Regions from separate parts of the Aliiglaciecola sp. genome, predicted to be linked through region 1. Evidence: predicted binding sites of a transcription regulator. Region 1 holds the regulator's gene; each other region holds the start of a gene.
What was found. Region 1 encodes FNR, which switches genes on or off when oxygen is low (the NO sensors DNR and NnrR bind a similar motif). Its sites were predicted from a motif close to TTGATCTAGATCAA; they were not measured.
Positions count from the first base shown of each region.

Region 1 (5,741 bases):
CGCGGTGACGAGTACATTAAAGAGCTCATACAAATGATACGTTTTAATAGGAAGTTTTTACCCGCATGAAATTTTTAAGCTTTATTTTTATTTTGGTTAGTTTTTGTAGTTCTGCTTTGGCTGATACGCTGTCTGTTGAGTATTCTAGCTTTTATAGCCATCTTAAAAAAATCGATAATGAAGAGACGCCCGCATTACAATTCGCATTTGGTTTTAAAAATGTTAGAAACGGTGGCTTGTGCCAAATTCAAAGTGCGAATATCGTCACTCAAAAAGTAACCCTTCCGGTTACCATTACCCCAGAATATCGTTTTTTATTACCGACCGAAAAAGCCTTAAATCAAGCTAAAGCTTTAGTTAAACTAGAACTGGTTGAAAATAGTAATCAGTGTGACATGTCAGTGCAATTGGAAACAAAACCCAGTTATTTGAAAACCCATTACACTCATCAAGAATTACAAGACTTGTATCAACAGTACGCTATATTTTTCGATGATATGGGAAGTTTCCTTTCATTCCTAATGCCTTCAGTTAGCGGGTTACAGTTTTATTTCGATAACATTGATAGAGACTCGATACCGGATGCATTATACGTAGATGAACATCATGTTGTAGTCAGTGAGGATTGGTTAGAGCAGGGCGCTCAGGTGAGCTTTTCTGAGGCCCCGTACAGAATTACAGCAATAACAAAGTAAACCTAAAAACTTAGTCCAGACGTAATTGATATTTAATTTGCGCAGCGACTCGTTTCACACTCTGGCGTCCCTCTTCAATTAGCTCAGCGGCACGATGGAACTCCATGATGCCGAAGTCTCTTAGTTGAGGTTCGATGAGGATATCCGGTGGATCTCCGGCTAAACGAGAACGTGTTACTCTTGCTTGAAGAATATCAAGAGAGTTCGACATTACGCCTAACATGCTAGGGGTGTTGTCGGTTAATTTCATTTTGCTAGTTGTGAACTCTGTTTCTATATTTTCTGGGTTTTCCTTATCAATTTCTAACGAAGGGGAAACGTCTTCATTTTCCAATTCGTCATTTTCATGCAAAGACATATTCTCTAAATCTTCTAAGGACTCAAGATCCTCTTCATCAATTTCGCTGTCTTTTTTAAATCTACCACTAAAAATACGTTGCATAAACGAGTGACTTTTATTGAAAAAATCATTGGTTCGCTTCTGATTATTTTCATGTTCCAACTGATATTGAGCTTGAATTTCAGGTCTAAAATCGGCACTTAAATTGACCGCAAAAACGAAATCAGCTCCAAGTTGACGGCATAAATTTACAGGTACAGGATTTACCACTGCACCATCCACTAACCATCTTCCTTTAAAAGCAATTGGCGGAAAAAGAGCGGGTATGGCACAGGATGCTCTTACCGCTTCGGCTAATGGACCTTGAGTAAAAGAAACCTCTTTACCACTATATAAATCGGTGGCTACTACACCTAATGGTTTGGATAATTGTTCAAACTCTCGTTCACAAAAATTCTCTTCAAGGGCTTTAAATACTTTTATACCACTGGCAAGTCCGCCTTTACGAAAGCCAACCCCCATAAGCCCAAGTACTTGCCACTCAGATAAAGAACTAGCCCATTGTGCAAGAGGTTCTAATTTATTACTCGCATAAGCGGCTCCAACGTAAGCACCTATTGAACAACCTGCCACTACATCTACTTCAATGCCAAGCTCTTCTAAGGCTTGAATAATTCCGATATGCGCCCAGCCTCGAGCGGCTCCGCTTCCTAACGCTAATCCAATTTTCATCTATTGAAGTGATCCTTAACTTATATTGATAATATTTACGGTGTCATCATTACTAATGGATGGGGATGAAAAGTCTTCTTGATCAAATCCAATATCACCGTTTTCAAACGGTGTTTGTTGTGTTTCTAAAGTTTTAAAGTCGAAAATTTGATTGTCAGCAAGATGGGAAGGAACCACATTTTGCATCGCTTTAAACATACTCTCTATTCTACCCGGAAAACGCTGATTCCAATCTGTTAGCATGTTTTTAATCACTTTACGTTGCAAGTTCTCTTGAGAGCCACACAAATTGCAGGGAATAATCGGAAATTCAAGTAGTTCGGAATACTGGGTTATTTCTTTTTCAGAGCAATAGGCTAATGGTCGTATAACCATTTGTTTACCATCATCGCTGACGAGTTTTGGAGGCATAGATTTTAAGCGTCCCCCATGAAACATGTTCAGAAATAAGGTTTCGAGCATGTCATCGCGGTGATGGCCCAAAGCGATTTTTGTCGCCCCCAAACGTGATGCCGTTTTATACAGTATTCCTCTACGTAATCTTGAACAAAGAGAACAAGTGGTTTTACCCTCTGGAATTTTATCTTTGACGATGGAATAGGTATCTTCGGTGACAATTTCATAAGGTACTTGTAAATTTTCTAAGTATCTTGGAAGTACATCCGCGGGGAAGCCAGGTTGTTTTTGATCTAAATTAACCGCAATAATTTCAAACTTTATAGGGGCAATTCTTTTTAGAAACATCAAAATATCGAGCATAGTGTAACTGTCTTTACCACCAGACAGGCAAACCATCACCTTATCGCCATCCTCGATCATGTTGAAATCGGCGATTGCTTTACCTACATTTCGTCTTAAGCGCTTTTGAAGTTTATTGAAACTGTATTTTTTACTCTCAGACAGAGACTCGATCTTACTCATTATATTCCTAGAAAACATTGCTATCAGCGCCGATTATACCTGTCCTCATAAAGGACATAAACACTCTAATTTCAAATGTTTTAGGTAAACTTCTGCTCTGATATTGCTAATGTATTACTAGTGCTTGAGTGGACACTCAAAACCTTCAGGTTTTATGGCTAAAACATCACAATTGAGAGAGTCGATAGTGTGTTCAGCGGTATTACCAATAAGTGCAGCGGTGATCCCTGTTCGACCTACGGTTCCAATCACTACTAACTCTGCATCTATGGTTTTAGCAACCGATGGAATTACGTCTTCAGGTAAACCTTCACTAAGGTGCTGATTTTCTTGGGGTATATTGAATTTCTGTGCATGTTCAAGCATACATTTGGCATGATGCTGTTTGACTGATTCCGTATAACCAACGGGATCAAATTCTGGAATTTCGATGGCGATATTCACTGGTGTTCCAGGGTAAGAGTTAACAAGGTTAACTTTACCTTCTAATAAATCAGCCATCATCCCTGCGGTTTTTGTAATGATTTTATTTAAACTATGGTGCTCATCATCTTCGCTACCAACATCAACAGCCGCTAAAATGTTGCCATTGCTTGGCCAGTCATGCTCTTTGACTAGCAATACAGGCACGGGAGACTTTCGCAAAATATGCCAATCGGTAGGGGTGAAAATAACCGATTTCAAGGTGTCATGCTCGTGAGTGCCTTTTACAATTAAGTCATAACTGTGGTCAATCACCTCAAATAAGACACTTTCATAAGGACGATTATGCCAAACTACTTTGATATCTACAGAGATTGAAGAGTTAGCTGCCAATGGCTCAACGATATTGGCTAGCCAATCAGTTTTATCATCTACCACAGCTTGGCGCATTGTTTCGCGTTCATCTACGGTCAACATAGTGGTCATTTCATAAGAGAAATCGTAAATGGATAGAAAGGCAGTAACACTGGCCCCCGTTTTTTGTGCCAGCAAGAGAGCCCGTTTAAAGGCTTTCTGATCATCGGTGGTCGGGTCTACAACGGCTAGTATTTTGTTAAATATGGACATTAGTTAACTCCCTTATAAGGTTTACACTTTCATCTTAAGTGTATGGGTACTTTAGCTATTTTGCCAGTTAACCGATTATTTGTTTTGACCTAAATCAACTTAACAGGAAAGGCCTATCCGCAGGCTTTATTTTGTAAAACATGCTCACCGAGCTTATCTCTAAGGGAGGCTAAATCGGGGATCTGGATAAACTTGCCATCTACTTTTATGATATTTTCTTTTTGAAAACGGGTTAATAAACGGCTGACGGTTTCTACGGTAAGACCTAAATGGTTACCTATTTCGTTACGCGTCATGGTTAAATTGAACTCGGTTTCAGAAAAACCACGAGAGTGAAAGCGGTCGGATAAATTAATCAAAAAATGTGCAAGACGTTCCTCTGCAGTACGTTTATTCAAGAGCATCATCATACTATGGTCTTGGTTTATTTCCGTGCTCATTATCTTAAGCATTTCTTTACGTAATGTCGGAAGTTGCTCGCTCATAGTGTCGAGCTTGTCATAGGGCAACTCACACACCATAGAGGTTTCCATGGCTTGGTTGTAACTTTGGTACTTTTCTGAAAAGAGTCCGTCGAAACCAACTATATCACCAGGAAAATGAAACCCGGTTATCTGTTGTTCTCCATCAGGGGAGGTAATATAGGATTTAAATGAACCTGTTCTTACCGCAAATAATGAGGTGAATTTTTGTCCTGGAATAGTGAGCTGATCATTTTTATGCAAAGGACGTTTACGCTCGATTATCTCATCTAAACTTTCCATTTCTGTTTGGTTCAGGGCTACGGGGATGCAAAGATGGTTAAAACTACAATTTTGGCAGCGAATACTGAACTTGTTCGAATCAGACATTAGATAATTCCACTTAATTCATTAGTTACCAATTATGAATCCCTTGGTAACATAAAATCAAGCCAAATAAGCACAATAAAACTGCAACGCTACGTTTTACCAAGGGTTGTGTTAACCAACTTCTGATTTGAGTGGCGCTAGCTCCCATTGCTAACATAATAGGCAGTGTGCCTAAACCAAAACAAAACATGGTCAACGCACCTTGTACTGCGCTGCCAGTGGAAACACTCCAGGTTAATGTTGAATATACTAATCCGCAGGGCAGCCAACCCCAAATCACACCATAGGGCACGGCATACATTGGGTGTTTAAAGGGAATAAAACGTTTTGACAACGGGCTGATTTTACGCCAAAAAATAGCACCGACTTTTTCGACTTTAGTGAGCAACTTTGACCATTGACCCACATAAAGCCCCAGTAACACCATAAATACCCCACCAAACAGGGTGAGTACTTGTGGGTTGATGAAAGATTGGGTTGTGACAACTTGCCCTAAAAGTCCGGCGATAGCGCCAGCAACACTGTAGGATAAAATACGTCCTGTATTATAAGCGATTAAAAATGGCCATTGTGACTGATTTTTTGGCAAGGCAAAGGTAAACGAGGTAACAATACCGCCGCACATCCCTGCACAATGTACACTACCTGCAAGACCAATTAAAATCGCTGAGAACCAGCTGATATCGTTCATTCTTCTTCAGTTTTAGGGGCTTTTTGTGGTGCTTTTTTGTCTACGTCATCATCGAATAAAATGTTGTAACCTTGACGTTCTAAATCTTCAAATTGATTTGACTTAACTGCCCAAAAAAAGATCCCGATAGCTAACAAAACGAGCAGTATAGCGATGGGGATTAATACATAAATAATACTCAATTTAGTTTCCTATTAACGGAGCAGACGAATTGAATTTGCTACTACAATGATTGAACTTAAAGACATACCGATAACGGCCATCCATGGGCTTAAATATCCAGCCACTGCAAGAGGAAGAATAAGTGCGTTGTAACCTATAGCCCAGACCATATTCTGTTTAATTTTATGGCGTACCTTGATTGCCATACTAACAGCAAATTTTACATTACTTAATTTCGAATTTAATAAAATGATATCGGCTGAACGTTTCGCCATGTCACTAGCGTCACCTACTGCAAT
Region 1 covers NZ_JBDWYG010000031.1:104,746-110,486, forward strand. Annotated here, with positions in the region: gene ABJV04_RS07110 (glucosaminidase domain-containing protein) at 1-69, shown strand, start outside; gene ABJV04_RS07115 (DUF2987 domain-containing protein) at 66-695, shown strand; gene ABJV04_RS07120 (patatin-like phospholipase family protein) at 706-1,767, opposite strand; gene ttcA (tRNA 2-thiocytidine(32) synthetase TtcA) at 1,783-2,670, opposite strand; gene uspE (universal stress protein UspE) at 2,806-3,738, opposite strand; gene fnr (fumarate/nitrate reduction transcriptional regulator Fnr) at 3,852-4,589, opposite strand; gene ABJV04_RS07140 (sulfite exporter TauE/SafE family protein) at 4,615-5,280, opposite strand; gene ccoS (cbb3-type cytochrome oxidase assembly protein CcoS) at 5,277-5,462, opposite strand; gene ABJV04_RS07150 (heavy metal translocating P-type ATPase) at 5,475-5,741, opposite strand, start outside.

Region 2 (5,741 bases), on a different contig from region 1:
TGCGAGCTGGTGTGTACTCCGCCGCGTCGTATTCTTCAATCTCCACTGACTTTCTAGCCATATAAAACAAGGTTTTGATGTAAGCAAATAATAAGAATGCATAGAGAGATAAATACATGGCTAAACTTACCCCCACATTTTCTGGTGCAATATCTGTTACCGCATCAGCAGTGGTTAAAATTCCGCTGACTAAATATGGTTGACGGCCAATTTCAGTGACATACCATCCTGCTAAGGTGGCTATCCAGCCTGAAAATGTCATGCCAACGAAAAACTTCAACATCCAAGGAGCGAGAGCACCTTTGCGCCACAAGAAAAAGCTTGCTAGCCAACTGCTAAATAACATCAACATGCCTAAACCAACCATTATTCTGAACCCATAAAAAACAGGTTTAACTGGTGGGTGTTTACCCTCAAATTCATTCAGACCTCGAATTTGCCCGTCAGGATCATGGGTTAAAATCACACTCGCCATTTTAGGTATCGCAATCTCTAAATGGTTGGTGCGTTGCTCTTCATCTGGCACGGCAAATAGCAATAGCGGTGCGCCATTTGTGGTTTCCCAAACTCCTTCCATCGCGGCCACCTTTTGAGGCTGGTGCTCAAAGGTATTTAACCCATGCATATCACCCATTACCACTTGTAACGGGGTAAGTATGGCAGCTAAGAAAATAGCGGTTTTTAAGGCCAAATTTGGTGCTTTTTTGTTGTCGCCGCGAAGAATTCGGTAAGCCGAAATACCCGCAATTAAAAAACATATGGTTAGTCCAGAGGCCAATAACATGTGCCCTAGTCGATAAGGGAATGAGGGGTTGAAAATGATTTCAAACCAATCGACTGCATAAGCCACACCATCGCGCATCTCGAAACCTGTGGGAGTATGCATCCATGAATTAAGGGCTAAAATCCAAAAGGCGGACAGTGATGTGCCTACTGCTACAATGAAGGTTGAAAGGGTATGAAGCCAAGGTGGCACACGATTAATACCAAATAACATGACACCTAGAAAGGTTGCTTCTAAGAAAAACGCAGTCATGATTTCGTAGGCTAAAAGCGGCCCTGCAATATTACCCACTGTGGCCATAAAGCCCGGCCAGTTAGTGCCAAATTGAAATGACATAGTAATACCACTGACCACGCCCATTGCAAAGGTAAGGGCAAACACTTTTACCCAAAAGCGGTAGATCCGCATCCACACTGGGTGCTTGCTTATGTGAAAACGAACACGAAAATAAAATAGCATCCAGCACATAGCAATGCTTATCGCTGGAAATAGAATATGAAAACTAATATTTGCTGCAAATTGAATGCGAGAGAGTAGCATTACGTCTGCCATTGATAACCCCTAGCGGCGCTGATTTTAGCCGTTGTTTATGTAAATTTAAAACCCGATGTATTTAATACTGCTTACGGCGATAATCTGCTTTCTAACTTGTACGCTTTGATTTAACTGCTTTTTAAAAACTTATCCTTCATATCTAAAACTTTCCCCACCCCAGAACCTAACTTCATTAGAGTTGATAACTTCTCTGGACTCAGGCGTTGTAACTCTTCACTCCATTGGGTTACGTTTTCCAATAGATCATGGATTTCTTGTAACTGTTGCTGGGCATATTCTTCTTGCGGATTTGCTGGCGTGACTAACAGGGTATCTCTAAGTACGCTCATAGTCGGCTCGATTTCCCGCTTACGACGCTCTTCAAACACTTTGTTTGCCATGTCCCAAATACTGCCCAAGGATCTAAAGTAGTCTTTCCGATCGCCAGGAACATGATGCATTTGCACTAAGCGCCAGGCCTGCAGTTCTTTTAATCCCATGCTGACATTGCCACGGGATACATTGAGGGCTTCTGCAATGTCATTTGCACTCAATGGTTCTTCACTTATGACCAAAAGGGCATACATCTGACCAACCGTGCGGTTAAATCCCCAACGGCTCCCCATTTCACCGAAATGCATAACGAAGGTCTCTATCATGGGTGTCATTTTCATCGTGAATTATCTCTTTTCTGAAGTTTCAGTAATTTCTGAAAATTATAAACGTTAATTGATGTAGATCAAATATTATTTTATTTATTTGTGTTTATTCCTAGAAACTTTGCTTTCTGCTGATAGGGCTAGCTAATTGAATTTAATATTGAATTTGATGTTTCTCGGCAGTTTTTTAATCAACTTTTCGCTAATTTAATTTGTTCATTGAAATGTTTTTTTGAAATTTTAACGAAAGTCTAAAGGTCTTGAACTTACATAAGGGACTACACTGCTCATATACGAGCTAGCTTTTCACAATTAAATATTTTTGAGGATAGAATTTATGAAACATAACAACGCTATAAAAACTGCATTACTTATCGGTGCTACTTTAGCTGCTTCTCAAGTCGCTGTTGCTAAACCAAATGACCAATTATCTCTTGCTGATGCGACACCTGAAAAGGTAAAAGTAGCTTTCCAAGAATGGAAAGAAGGTAAAAGATTGCGCGGACGTAAAGATAAATGTTACGGCATTGCTTTAGCCGGTGAAAACGATTGTAAAGCAGGTGCAGGAACAAGTTGTGAAGGCACTTCTACCGTTGATTTCCAAAAAAATGCGTGGACTTACTCGCCTAAAGGTTCATGTGAATTTATAGTAACACCTGATGGTGCTGGCTCTAAAAAGCCAATCGCTTAGTGCGTTAACTTTCAGATGAAAGCGTTAACTAAATTGCCCGCAGATGCGGGCATTTGTTTAAAACCAGAGCATTTTGACGACATTCCTAGCAAGGTTGATGGTCATTTATGGTTCGAGGTGCATGCTGAAAATTACCTAATGCAGGGTGGGCCTAGGCTCGAAAAATTGCAGGATATTGCACAGCGGTTTCCGTTAAGTATTCACGGTGTTGGTGCGTCTCTTGGTGGGCCTAAACCGGTTAACTCAGAACATCTTAAACGATTAGCCAGTTTAGTTAATTCGGTTCCCAGTGCCGCTTTTTCTGAACACATTGCGTGGTCGGGCACTGATAGTAATTATATGGCTAATTTGATGCCTACGCCTATAACCTCTGAATCCCTTGTGCGTACTGCTAGCAATATTGAACAATTACAAGATGCTATTCAGCGTCCAATATTGATAGAAAACCCAGCTAACTATCTTACTTTCAAAACTGACATGTCAGAGAGTGAATTTATGATGTCGTTGGTGAGTAAAACGGGCTGCGGTATTTTGCTAGATGTAAATAATCTATTTATCAGCGCAAACAATACTGGAATTGACCCCGTTAAATATATTCGTGATCTCGATAGGACCGTAATAGGCGAGATTCATGTGGCTGGACATTCAGTTGACCCTATTGAGAAAGATCTACTAATCGACTCCCATGATAGTGAGGTAGCAAGTGGTGTTTGGGCGCTGCTTAATGATGCATTAAGTCATATCGGCTCGTGTCCGGTGCTAATCGAAAGAGATGCGAACTTACCATCTTTTGAAGTATTGCTGGCAGAACGGAATATCGCGCGAAACTTAATTCTTCAAAATAATAAAGTTGCTGGCTATGAGTGATTTTCATTTAGCCTTAATGAATTACGTGCAAAGCGGAGATTTAGCGGATATCGCCGAACATCTTGATGACACTAAAAATACCCGTCGTTTGGCAGTCTATCGAAATACTTTTATAAGTAGTTGCATTGATGCGCTACTGCGTAAGTACCCCAGTGGTGAGAAATTATTAGGTGAAGATTTTTTTAAAACCTTATCCAGACAGTTCTGTTTATCACATCCACCAATAACCCCGGTTTTAGCTGAGTACGGTGAAAACTTCCCTGAATATGTACGGGGCTTCATGCTAGATAATCACCCTGAACTTGGCTATTTGTGGGACATCTGTAAATTGGATCGTGCTTGGTATCATGCCTACTTTGCTGATGAAAAACCGTCATTAAGTCAAGATCAGATTGAATCCTTAATTGAAGACATCGAATCGAAATCACTTTCGTTACATCCCTGCGTACAATTAATTCAAAATGACTGGACTGTATTGTCTCTTTGGGCACAGCTAAGAGTAGGCGAACTAAGTGAACAAGTCGCCATCGAACATAACCATGAAAATATTTTATTGTGGCGAGACAATGGCCGCATTTTACATCGACAAATTTCAGAACCAGAAAGCTTATTTATTTCTAGTATTTACGCAGGTCAAACCTTAGGGGATGCAGCACAAGTGGCTATGCAAAATGGCCCAATAGATATTAGCGAAATATTTAGTCAATTACTCCTCAATAAATTACTAACTTAAGAGAAAAATATGAAAAAACTCATTAACCTTTATGCTGGGTTAACGGCTAAAATTAGCTTGTACCTTACCGACATTTATTTATTACTCGCAAGATTATTGGCCGCGAGTGTATTTTTTCAATCAGGACTGACAAAGTGGAATGGGTTTCTCAGCTTTAATCCTGATAAGTACGACTTGTTTTTATATGAGTTTTTCTGTCCAGATCCAGTCCGTGAAGGCGCTTTACTGTTATGTGATCCAGCGACCTTAGATTATGTTGAAGGGTCTACAACTGTATCAATTGTTGAAACCCTCGCAGTTTCTGCTGGTGTTGCTGAAATAGTGCTACCCATTATGCTGGCTTTAGGGTTTTTAACTCGAGTTGGCGCTGCAGGTTTGATTGGAATGACGCTATTTATTAGCTTAGCTGTATTCCCAACTTGGGACCACTGGTGGAACCCAGCTGTTTGGTGGTTCATAGCGTTGCTGTCTGTACTTAGTGTGGGACCAGGAAGGTTATCTCTCGATAGGCTATTGGGCTTCGAAAAACGAGCTGCATAATCTACCCCTTTGCAGTTTAGTAAGCTTGAATCCAGGTTAACTAAACTGTCTGCTAAAAAAGCATCGGCCTCCTTCAAAAGGGGGCCGATGCTAATTACCTACTCGACTTAACCCACTAATTGAAAAGTCGAAAAGTTTTCATAAATCCCACCCATTTTATAAGTTCATGAATGTAATTCATGTGTTTATGAAATTATATCATTTTTATTCATGTATCGATCCGCGTATAAAACACACTCTCCTTGGACTTCTTACTTTATATAAGCATTGAAGTAGCTTCTTGATTGCAGCATTAGGTATCAATCAAGGTGCTGGCAACGCGGTAATTGACTCGCCAGAGCCGCAAAATAAAGTTGCAAAGTCTGAAAATGTTAGGCGATAAATTTAGGTTTTATCTCAGATAAATTGGATACAAATCACCATGAATAAAGATTTTCTATTTACCATTAACAGCGTTGCTTTTGATGAAAATTATCATCCTTCGGACAACACCCGTATCACCACCAACTTTGCTAATTTGGCAAGGGGGAAGAGCCGTCAAGAGAACTTACGTAATGCGCTAAATATGATCGACAATAGTTTTAACGGCTTGGCATGCTGGGATAACCCTCAAGGAGATCGTTATTCGGTGGAACTGGATATCATCACCGTCGATATTGACATTGAAGGCAGTGGTCGTAGTTTCCCATCTATTGAAATATTGAAAACGAATATTGTTGATCATAAAACCAATAAACGTATTGAAGGCATTGTCGGTAATAATTTTTCTTCTTACCTACGAGATTATGATTTCAGCGTTTTGTTATTAGAGCATAACAAAAATCAGCCGAAATTTAGCATTCCTGATAACTTTGGCGATCTGCACGGCAAATTGTTTAAATCGTTCATTAGTTCAGATGCTTACAAGCAGCATTTCAAAAAACTGCCGGTTAT
Region 2 covers NZ_JBDWYG010000045.1:246,328-252,068, forward strand. Annotated here, with positions in the region: gene ABJV04_RS15165 (cytochrome ubiquinol oxidase subunit I) at 1-1,336, opposite strand, end outside; gene ABJV04_RS15170 (GbsR/MarR family transcriptional regulator) at 1,447-1,992, opposite strand; gene ABJV04_RS15175 (DUF2282 domain-containing protein) at 2,315-2,668, shown strand; gene ABJV04_RS15180 (DUF692 domain-containing protein) at 2,684-3,535, shown strand; gene ABJV04_RS15185 (DNA-binding domain-containing protein) at 3,528-4,268, shown strand; gene ABJV04_RS15190 (DoxX family protein) at 4,278-4,808, shown strand; gene ABJV04_RS15195 (DUF1852 domain-containing protein) at 5,230-5,741, shown strand, end outside.
Region 2: the regulator FNR is predicted to act here: its motif matches at 2,048-2,061, upstream of ABJV04_RS15170 (GbsR/MarR family transcriptional regulator).

Region 3 (5,741 bases), on a different contig from region 1:
CGCCGACGATTTTAAGAATATTGAATGCCAGAGCAGAAGTTTGAAAAATAACAGCAACCCCTAGTGAAACTGCGGCTGTATGAACAATTAGCCCGGTACACAACCCTAGTGTTACTAATATCCCGGCTTTACGACCATTTAGAGCAGATTGGGTTAACACAAAGATATTGTCAGGCCCTGGAGCGAAAGAAAGCGCCACAGACGCTGCTAAAAACATCAGTATTGTTTCAATGGGTATCATCTGTTCTTACTCTCCTGCGCCATCAGCATCACATCCAGACTAGAGTACCTAGCCCAACCAACACTGTAAACAGGAACCGCGGAATCTACGTGGAACTTCAGGGGCAGCAAAATTAATTGGAAATCTGTGGGGCTGAGCCGTTGACTTGTATTTCAGATCTTGCCCAGCCTGCGAGGCCTGCCCCACAGTTTTTCAATTTTTAAACGAGTTTAGCGATTTACGCTGTGGCAATTGGTACAAGCACCAGACACTTTGCCTGCTAAATAATAGCTAGGTTTTTCTAAAGATGCAGCGATTCGTGCATTGTCTACTTTACTTACAAAGTCACGCATATAATCTTGAAGAAAAGGGTGACTGGCCCCAGCATCTCCTGCCTGCAATCCAGAGGCTATCTTTTCAATATTTTGCAAAGTAGTTAATACTTGCTGCTGTTGATTAGTAAAGCCGACACTTTGCGGCTCGTGCTGCTGGCTTAACGCAAACTCCAATATACGCATTTGTTGCGCCAGACGGTCCATATCCGAGCGCAGTTGGGACGGCTCCACGTATTTGAAATCAGGTGGATAAGTTACTTTTCTGATATTAGCGGCCATCTGACTTGAGCACCCCTGAATTAACAGAACACCCAAAAACAACATGGAAATGGAGAATCCAAATACACCTTTGTACATTTTCATCGTTAAGCCGCCTTATCCTAAGTAAACGTTGTGGTTACTAAGCCTAATTACTATCGAAAAAAGAAAAGTTATAGGGATTTTTCAGTCTCAGTAATTTTTGTAAATAACAGATCTTTGAGTGCCACACGTTGTTTTTTTAAGGTTTCCAAATATTCATCAGAAACAGCCTCATTCTGCTCTTCAATATGATGGATCTCTTTATTCACATCATGGTATTGGTCAAACTGTTTAGCAAAATGATTATCGTTCATTTTAAGATGACGAATTGTATGATGATGTTCTGGTAAGTCATTAATAAGTGTGTGCTTTTCTATTTGCATGTTAAATTTCACCTTTTGTTTATCACTCTAATTTGACAACTTCAGTGTACTCTTAAGGTAATCAGATATATTGATCTAGGTCAGGTTTAACACGATAAAATAAGCTGTTTTTTTGGGGCTTTAGAAAAGACTTCACAACGTCCGTTTTCAACGACTTTGATCCCTTAGATTTTCGCCTTCTAAGCCAGGGGACACCCAAAAAAGCTCTTGATTAAGGTTATAATTTACGGCTGGATTAGTTCTTTTAACCCCATCAAAAGCATATTGTTGATCACGCTCAATGGAGTCCGCGATATCGAATAACTCAGCCACCACAGCATCACGGACGATAGAGAATCCAATAATAGAACCAATGGTCAGAATAGTTGCCAGTATAATAAGCTCACTTGTTAATACGAAGCCTTTTTGTTTTTTTGCAAGTTTCATCACAAAATATCCAATTTACAAAACATAACTTCATTACTAGCAAATTCATTGCCACTATTATTTGTTTGCACAAAAAGACACGCTTACCTTCGTCACAACTTGCATTGGGGTTTATTTGATTTTCACCCTAAATATTTATAACCAGATTCAGTCTTTTTCGGACGTCTTTAAATAGGTACTGAGCGACTCAACTGAAGTATCAGCAATATCTGGTAACTTTTCTATCAAGCCTTTTAAATCAGATACTCTGTTGGTTCGCGCGGCTGTTTCGATTTTTGCCAAGTGGTCTCCTAGGTACAAACACCCTGAAGAGTCCGCATTGCTTCTAATTGAATGGGCATAGTCAGCAAGTTTAAGCAATTCTCCATCAGCATGGGCACTGCATATGTTCGGCACACCTTGCGTAATCTCCTCCAAAATTAAGTGTATAACTTGTATAAAGTTAGCTTCACCAATGTCATTTTGTAACCGACTTGCAGTATCTTGGTTGAAGTACTCTTTCTCCGAGTTCAGAGCAGGTAAACTCAATAGTTCATCTTCACCATCTGAGTTAGCAGACTGAGGAGGCGTTTTAATGGGAAGCCATTGAGTTAGTAGTTCGTTTAATAGTGTGCGGTCGATTGGTTTATTCAGGATCCCATCCATCCCACTTTCACGAAAACGATTATGGTAACTTTCTCCCACATGAGCAGTTAGGGCAACAATAGGAAGTTGCTGTTTAGAGTATTTCTGACGTAGAATTTCAGTGGTGCTCACCCCATCTAATACAGGCATGGAAATATCCATCAATACAAGGTCATATTCATGTTCATTGACTTTATCAATGGCTTGCTGCCCATCATCTGCGGTATCGACTGAGAGTCCTTTTTCTTCCAGTAAAATACGCGATAAATACTGATTAATCTTATTATCTTCAACTAACAGAACATGACCTTCAAAAGTCAGTTCAGTTGGCGATTCTGGAAATTGGTCAATAGCAGGAATCTCTGCAAACTCGATGGGAATAGTGAAGAAAAATCGACTTCCTCGCCCTGCTTTGGACTCAAAATCAATTTTCCCTCCCATGATTTCAGTAAGTCTAAGGGAAATATTCAAGCCCAATCCAGTTCCACTTTCCTGGTCGCTTTTATTAACGTCAAAGGTCTGAAATGGTTGAAAAATGACAGGTTGAATATCCAGCGGAATGCCTCTACCAGTATCACTCACACTAATTTGTAGTTGGTGCTTTTCGTCTAGACTTACACTTAGGTCGATACAACCATTTTCTGTGAATTTAGCCGCATTGCTGAGCAAATTAATTAATACCTGCCTAATTTTAGTAAAATCGGCATGCAGCCAGGGGGGAATATTATCATCAATATGGAGACTTAATTTATTTCCATTATTATGAGCCCGAGTCTCAATAATTTGCATGGCAGAGAGCAGCATTTGATGTAGATTGAAATCTGATTTTTGGTTTTCAAATCCACCCGCTTTTAGTTTTGAGTAGTCTAGTACATGATCAATAACATAACGCAGATTTTCTGCGGAGTTTTTTGCTATTGTGAAGATCTTACTAGCATGCTGACTCAGTTCATTACTGTCAATCAAATCTAATGCTGTCACAACCCCCGTTAGCGGGGTGCGCATTTCATGGCTCATAATGGCGAAAAAATCGGCCTGAACCTGATTCGCATGTTCAGCTTTGTCTCGTGCGTCTTTTAATTCTCGAGTTAATTGTTGGAGATCGGCAATATTTTGTTTTTCAGTGGATAGCAGCATTAACTGATCGAGCTGCGGATCCCAAGCTTTAAATTCACTCATCATCATTTGAGTATCAGGCTTATTAGTATTCATCCAAGCTAACCAAGGGGCACCAGTAAATACAACGTGTTCATTATCATTATTGAGTGTTACAAACTGGCCACGCATGGCAAAGTTACCATCTATGGTAGTTAGCAAAACCATGGCGTCGCGGGTATCAACAATACTTTCAAAACTCTTTAGGCGGTTAGGTCTTACTACCTCAAACAATTTAAAAAACTCACCATGCCATGATTGACTAACACTAGCTTCGGGCTCAGATAAATACTGAGCTAAAACGCTACTTGGCTCAGAGACGCGCATATTCTTATCAACAGTAAAATATACTGTTGCTAGTTGTTTAATTAGGTGATAGCTCGTGCTACTTGATAGTGGTTCCATATTCAAAATAAAGTTACCGAATTAGTTGATGACAAAGTGAATAACGCTTGTTTCCCCTTCACTAACTTCAATTTTCTCCAAGGGTTCAAACGTTAATGTAGAGCCAAATCGTTCAGCCAATCCCTTCAGAATACCAATCACGAAAGGGGTTAGTCCTTGGCGCTTGCTTTCGTAACGAAGGGCCACTCGGTTTTCAGTATGACTAACTTCAAAATAAGGCGGCATGTAGCCAATAAATGTGGTTGTAATTCGGTCATGTAGGTGATTAATATGATTTAAAAACTCTAGCAAGTTTCTGCCGGTACTGTTAAGAAGCAACCCATACGAACCTGGAGCAACTACCGTAGCCCAATAGTACCCGAAAGCCTCTAAGCACTCTTCGGCACTAGCACCAAGTTTCTCTGAAGCTGCCCCCACTAATGCATAGGTAACGTCATCCTCATAGCGCTGCATACTCACAAATGACTCGATTGGAACCCCTGACTTTTCTAAAACACTATCCCAACAATCAATTCCATGGTTTTCAATGATCATCGCTCTGAGTGATTTATTAATTAGTCCGTACATTTGCTGTCCTCCTATAAATATAGAGTCGAAATAGCATGTATATCAGTAGGTTATTGTTAGTTTCCGCAATTTAAGCAATGTCGGAATGACGAGCAACTCTACTCATAGCATACTTCAAGTCTAAGATTGTTCATAATATAGCTAATGCAGCAAAAAGATATTTTCTATATCTAAACCTCTAAAAGGCTACTCAACATATATCAAGTTAAAATTCTATCCCCTATAAGCAACTTTTTTGCCACTTCAGTTGTTATCCGCTAATAAAAATAACAAAGCCCATGTGACTGTATTTTCCTCCTAACCGTCACGTTGTTTGACAAGGCCTTAACGCAAGTTGTCAACCCATTCTGAGTGACTATAATGAATCCAGTATGGGCGGAGTAAAGCAGAGAAGTAGGAGTGACACAGGTACATTGTTTTATGGCTAGTTAGTCTTTCTAAAATTAGAATTAATTATCAGAAAGCTTAGGGAGATAGCAAATAAAACGCTTCTGGAAATTGTAGCTGAGAAACGCAAAAAGAGATTAATTTATTTTTCCCCTTGTTTTCGCAAAATGCAAAGCAATTTGAAAATCAAAATGAAAGGCATTATGCAAAACGACGCTTGATAACCATTGCGGATATCCACAGTGCTTTAAGCAACTTCGTTTTAAAATGAGCTTTGATATGCTTTATTCATTGCAATGTAGCTTGTTTCAATATTATTTTGGGGGCTTCATGTTAATCAATGAGTTCAAGAACAGATTTTCATAACAACAAATCAACCCAAGGAAGTAATTTATTTTGGCAGAAATGAAACCGTTAAGAAAACTAAGAGTATTGGTCGCTGACGACAGTAAACCAAGTAAAATGGCGACGATGATTATGCTTGAGCAACTTGATTGCAACGTCTGCGGAGCGAGTGATGGGGTTGAAGCCCTTGAACTTGCGAGTAAACAACCTTTTGATTTGCTCTTTTTAGATGAAAAAATGCCTGGAATGAATGGCAGTGATGTCGCTATGCAATTGCGTGACGGTAACAATCAAAATCAATTAGCGACTAAAGTTTCCCTTACTGGTATCACAGATTCTGATTCCGTTAACTCTCTGTATGACAAAGGTATAACCCACCATATTGTAAAACCTATCACTAAACAGGTGTTGGAAAGTTTCCTAATCCAATGGCGTGGCGAACAAACCTAATAATAGCTTTAACTATAAAAATAGTAAGTAGAAGCACCGAAGAAAGCACTATGTGTCTTATCCCTTTGCCTAATATCCCAAGAATAGCACTATTGCGGTCTACTTAATGGAACATGGCATTTGCAAAGAAGAAACCGCGTTGCA
Region 3 covers NZ_JBDWYG010000025.1:157,758-163,498, forward strand. Annotated here, with positions in the region: gene ABJV04_RS05870 (LysE family translocator) at 1-241, opposite strand, end outside; gene ABJV04_RS05875 (hypothetical protein) at 451-918, opposite strand; gene ABJV04_RS05880 (DUF465 domain-containing protein) at 987-1,238, opposite strand; gene ABJV04_RS05885 (hypothetical protein) at 1,386-1,664, opposite strand; gene ABJV04_RS05890 (ATP-binding protein) at 1,812-3,848, opposite strand; gene ABJV04_RS05895 (heme NO-binding domain-containing protein) at 3,870-4,415, opposite strand; gene ABJV04_RS05900 (response regulator) at 5,208-5,597, shown strand.
Region 3: the regulator FNR is predicted to act here: its motif matches at 1,309-1,322, upstream of ABJV04_RS05880 (DUF465 domain-containing protein).

Region 4 (5,741 bases), on a different contig from region 1:
TAGTGATATGTAATCAACAAAATGGAATTATGGAATGAGTCAGTCGGTTAAACAACAATTAACGAGTGTAGCGTTGCTGGTGAAAAGTTATGCCGAAGCAATCGACTTTTATACGGATAAGTTAAATTTTCAAATCGTTCAAAACATCGATATGGGGGAGGGGCAAAGGTTTGTGCAGGTCTCTCCCGCGAACTCCCAAGGCTGTAATTTGTTATTGCTCAAAGCTGGGTCAGAACAACAACTCGCTGCTGTGGGAAATCAAGCTGGAGGCAGCGTTTTTTTGATTATTCAAACAGATGATTTTTGGCGAGACTATCAGCAGATGCTAGCCAAAGGTGTGGTCTTTGATGAGCAACCTCGGGAAGAGCTCTATGGCACTGTGGTAGTGTTTCAAGATTTGTATGGTAACAAGTTGGATTTGATTGAAGTAAAGTAAAACAATCATAATTAGTTTTTGGTTTAATACCCAGTACACAAGGATGAGTAACAATGTTTTTAATTATTAAATTGTTTTTACTACTCGCCGCATTGAAGTTGCATGACGTTGTAGATAAACCCACCCCTCCCACACTTTTGTTTACTTTGCCGTTAATTTTTATTGGTCTTATTTCTACTTCATCTATTTTGCATACGCTATTTTATAGTTTAGTGTTAGCTATATTATCCATGCTTTACTTCTGGCTATTGTCGCATTTTCCATCTGGCACTAAATATTATGGAATTATGTTCGTAGGCGGACTGATTCTAATGCTATTTTAAACTTTGATGAGCAATTTTTAACAAGTTGATAGACAAAATGAAGCGCGCAATTTCGGGGTATCACCAAGATGATGAAGATCATTGGGTAGCTGAGCTAGACTGTGGTCATAACCAACACGTTAGACATTCTCCGCCTTGGACGAACCGACCATGGGTTCAAACAGTATCGGGAAGAAACGCCAAGTTAGGCTTCATGTTGGACTGCAAAAAATGTGATAGGAATGAACCAAAAGATAATTAACATTTACCTAAGTCTTTGATCTGTTTTTATAGGTTTGTAGGAATCAAATGTCTGAAATTTTAACCATTGTCTTGCTTACCGGTTTATCTGGAAGCTGCATACTTATAGGTGGATTTTTGGCCACTTTTGACCATATACGGCCGCTTTGGATTGAGCGAGAAGTTCGCCATTCAGTGATTGCTTTTGGTGGTGGTATTTTACTAGGCGCTGTTGCAGTAGTATTAGTACCTGAAGGTATAGCCAACATGCAAGGTTCGCTGTTTTCAATTCCTATTGTGCTGTTGGGCGGCTTTGTTTTCTTTTTCATTGAACGACGCCTAGGCTTAAAAAAGCAGGATTCACCACAACTTATGGGAATGATGCTGGACTACATTCCCGAAGCTGTTGCGTTGGGCGGCCTTGTGGCCCTTGGCTCTCCAGTCGCGCCTTTGTTAGCGATTTTTATTGGTCTACAAAACCTTCCTGAGGGCTTTAATAGCTATCGTGAAATCAATAATAAAAATGGCAATAAATCGAGCAAAACCCTTTTGACTATGGCAGGGTTAATTCCCTTAGGTCCTATTGCTGGACTCGTTGGTTATATTTTCCTGTCAGATTACCAAGGGGTGTTAGGGGCAATTATGCTGTTTGCTTCAGGTGGCATTTTGTACATCATATTCCAAGATATTGCTCCGCAATCACGTTTGGATAAACACTGGGCTCCACCTTTGGGGGCTGTATTTGGTTTTTGCCTTGCGCTGTTTAGTGACATGGTGGTGAGTGCGAGTTAATCACCCTTAACTCCCGTTTATATGAATTATTTAACTACAAAGAAGTTGCCCATGGAAATTAAAAGAATAGTGATAAGTGTACTGTTATTGTGTTTGTCAGCCTGCCAGACAACCGACACTCCTAACACCACAAATTATGAAGCTCAAGGCAATTTGCAACCTAGCACCACCTTGGGTTGTGTTGGCATGAATGAAGTGAGTTCGTCCCACTCCACTGCGGATTTGTTTTTGGGGTTAACCGCCTGTATGGACCAAGGGGAAGTTGATAAGGCATCCGATTTATATCTAGTCGCCATGAGCTATGGTTATTTTGACACCCGAAGGGTCGCAGATCGTTCCGCACATCAGGCTATAATGGTATTGAGAATGAATGCTTTTGGCGATATTGAGAAACCCGCTCTAGATTCATTTTTAGCGAGTGTTACCCAGAAAACCTCTGATAATGCTGGTATGTGTGAGACGTTGAAACAACTAGGTCAACCACGTTACTTCCCAACCTACATGATTCAACATGGTATGGGAGCCTTTACTGAGCAACCCCATAGTGCAGGACTTATTGATAATTTTGACTCTGAGTTAGCTTGGAAAGAAGCGTTATCTGTAGTGGTAAATTGCCAGTAGTCTTTGTGGTTTTAAACATCAGTGAAATCAAACATGACTGCTAAATACCCCTCAATGTTTGATTTCAATCAAAAAGACCCAAGTACTAACGTGTTGTAATCAGGTTAGTAGAATCACTCTACTTATATTTCAAACCTAATTCTTGGAGTCATAATTATGTCTTTTAAAAAACACGGTTTATCTATTGGTATTGAGCGCGTTGATAAAACTTTTTTCTTATCTATGCAAGCAGTGGGAAAGTTAACCCATGAAGATTATGAAATCATAACCCCTATGATCGATGGCGCTTTGGCACAAGTAAAAGAGCCTAAAGTTAATGCATTCATTGATGCAACTGAATTAGAGGGTTGGGAATTAAGAGCGGCCTGGGACGATTTCAAACTAGGCTTAAAACACAATAATGAATTTCAAAAAATTGCCATCTACGGTAACCAAAAATGGCAGCAACATGCTGCAAAACTAGGCAGTTGGTTTATCTCAGGCGAGATTAAGTTCTTTGATGATGCGCAAGCCGCAATGGAATGGTTAGGCTCCTAATTTGTTTAGTGCAATGGTTTCAATGCCTTGTATATTATGAGTATTTAACGTCAATTTAGGAAAATTATGATGTTTACTCCAGGGCAACCGGTGTTGGATCTCATTGCTTGTTACCCAGCAAAACCGCGAGAAGCCTTGTTCGCTTTGCGTGAGCTTATTTTGCAGGTGGCAACTCGCTGCCCTGAGGTCAAAAATCTTGAAGAGACCTTAAAGTGGGGAGAGCCTAGTTACCTTTGCAAGAGTGGCAGTACATTACGAATGGATTGGAAGCCGAGGGAACCAGACTTTATTTTTATTTATGTAAACTGCCAAACTAAATTAATAGAAACCTGCAAAGAGCTCTACGCCGACCAATTAAATTTCGTTGGTCGTCGCGCTATTGCGCTGCCATTAAACATGGCGTTGCCTGAAACCGTGTTATCCCACTGCATTGAACTAACTCTCAAGTACCACAAAATTAAACATTTACCACTATTAGGGTGTTAAAACCTTGGTTTTTGCGTGCTAGTATTTCTGTCAGAGTAGATAGATAAGTGAGCCCGATTCAAGGTGAAAAAAACTAACAAAAAGGTATTTTTGATAGAATCCCTTGGGGGATTTTGCGCGGTGGTAGCTATTTGGATCAGCGTTATTAATTCTGGGTTTATCACTGGAATGCAGATGATCAGCCGTGGTTTTGATATTGGCTATTTGATTGTGTTTGGCGTTATTTTGAGTTCAGTTGGGGTGTGGGGCGTGTTTCAGTTGCAGCTGAAATTAGTGTTTCCTGACGCCTATGAAGACAGTATCTCGTTCTACCGTTTTCATTTAATCTGCGGGGCCGTAGGCTGCGTACTCTGTACTCTATTTTTCATGGATTGGGACCCAGTTTTTGCTCTTATCTGCCCTTTACCATTGCTCATTTCTATCTATCTGTATCGCAAAAAACTGCGTTTTGAACAGCTTGAATGTTGTTAAATTTATCCCTTGTACAGCTAGCTAGAATCACCCTAGGTTTAGCTTGGATATATCACGGCTTAGTTCCTAAACTATTGCATGTAGATCCTGTGGAAAAAGTGATCACCGCAGCGCTAGGCTTTAACGCCCAAAACAGTTTGATTATTACCCAGATTGCTGGCTTTGCTGAAGTCATTTTGGGTGTCGCCTTAATTTTGTTTTACAAAAATCTCCTACTCATTTATTTTAGCGCTCTAAATTTGGTAGCTTTGTTGGTTTTCACCATTATTTTTGTTCCACAAGTGGCTGTGGCGGCATTTAACCCGGTAACAACCAATATTCCCTTAATCGTATTGAGTGTTGTATTGCTGAAAAATGCTCAGCGTAAACAGACAAACATAACCTAAAGAAGACACGTTATATGATCACGAAAGCAGTATGGAATAGTAAATGATTAAACGATTAGCAACATTGTTAGGGTCGCTACTTCTGCTGCTGGTGGCTATATATGCAGTGCTATTTATTCTCTTCCAACAACCTGATAGAACTGTTGCTGAACTTGCACCTAAATGGGCTCCACCTCCTTCGCAACTTATTGATGTTGACGGCATGCAAATTCATTTGCGGGATGAAGGCCCTAAAAATGATCCTCTGCCAATCGTTTTACTCCATGGCACCAGTGCTTCTTTGCACACCTGGGAAGGGTGGGCACAAACATTAAAATCTCAGCGCAGAGTTATACGTTTTGATTTGCCTGGGTTTGGTTTAACCGGTCCTAATCCGCAAAATGATTATTCTATTGAGCAATATAGCCAGACCGTTATTGATGTAATGGACAATCTAGGTGTTGAGCGTTTTGTTTTGGCTGGAAATTCTTTAGGAGGTTATATTTCTTGGGCAACAGCGGTGTTTTATCCGCAACGGGTAGAAAAGCTCATTTTAGTAGATGCCAGTGGATATCCGTATCAATCTACTTCGGTACCTTTAGCCTTCACCATTTCTCAAAAACCACTGCTTAAATTTTTAATAGGCGACATGTTGCCCCGCAGTTTAGTGGTGAAAAGTGTCAAAAACGTTTATGGTGACCCACGTAAAGTAACTCCTGAATTGGTTGATCGTTATTATCAATTAACCACTCGCGAGGGTAACAGGCAGGCATTAGAAGCGCGCTTTGCACAAACTCAGCCTAACGATTTAATTAACCGAATTCCTGAGATTAAACAGCCTACCTTAATTATTTGGGGACAAGAAGATCGCCTTATTCCCGTTGATTTGGGAAGACGTTTTCAAGAAGAAATTGAAAACAGTGAGTTGGTTATTTTTGCTACCCTTGGTCATGTTCCCCACGAAGAAGATCCTGACTCTACGGTGAAGAGTGTGATTGATTTTCTGCAGCCCTAAAATGATTTAAGAAGGTAAAATATGACAGAAAACTCATCCACCTCAAATGATCACAAGCCAGCGGTTGGGAAAATACCCGCTAACGTGCGTGTAATGATAGCCCTAGTTGCATCCCCTACCCTTTTGGTGATTGCGTTTTCTATTTACTGTCTTTGGATTGGTAATTGGCAGGAGCCGGGAGTCAGTGGTGTAATTTTTTCTGCTTTAGGAATCTTTGCCTACTATGTTGTTATAGTCGGTAGGCTGCCAAAATGGTTTCATTTTAAACGTCAAAAGTAATTACTCTAATTGCTTTAAACCTTGAATCTGTTGTTTAAGTGGTGTGATGGCGTGTGCTTTTCCTGCTGTTTTTGCATAGCGTCGAATAAGGTTAACAGAGGTTGGGTGTCTGTATTGTAAATAAGCTTTAGTGCGTGAGCCGTAGCTTCTAGTGAAGACAGACTATGTTCAAGTTTAGATTTACGAATACGGTATTG
Region 4 covers NZ_JBDWYG010000039.1:84,210-89,950, forward strand. Annotated here, with positions in the region: gene ABJV04_RS12030 (VOC family protein) at 35-436, shown strand; gene ABJV04_RS12035 (DUF3565 domain-containing protein) at 797-1,000, shown strand; gene ABJV04_RS12040 (divalent cation transporter) at 1,048-1,770, shown strand; gene ABJV04_RS12045 (hypothetical protein) at 1,822-2,391, shown strand; gene ABJV04_RS12050 (STAS/SEC14 domain-containing protein) at 2,548-2,928, shown strand; gene ABJV04_RS12055 (DUF1801 domain-containing protein) at 2,995-3,414, shown strand; gene ABJV04_RS12060 (hypothetical protein) at 3,478-3,885, shown strand; gene ABJV04_RS12065 (DoxX-like family protein) at 3,876-4,271, shown strand; gene ABJV04_RS12070 (alpha/beta hydrolase) at 4,315-5,265, shown strand; gene ABJV04_RS12075 (hypothetical protein) at 5,287-5,544, shown strand; gene ABJV04_RS12080 (tRNA-uridine aminocarboxypropyltransferase) at 5,559-5,741, opposite strand, start outside.
Region 4: the regulator FNR is predicted to act here: its motif matches at 2,450-2,463, upstream of ABJV04_RS12050 (STAS/SEC14 domain-containing protein).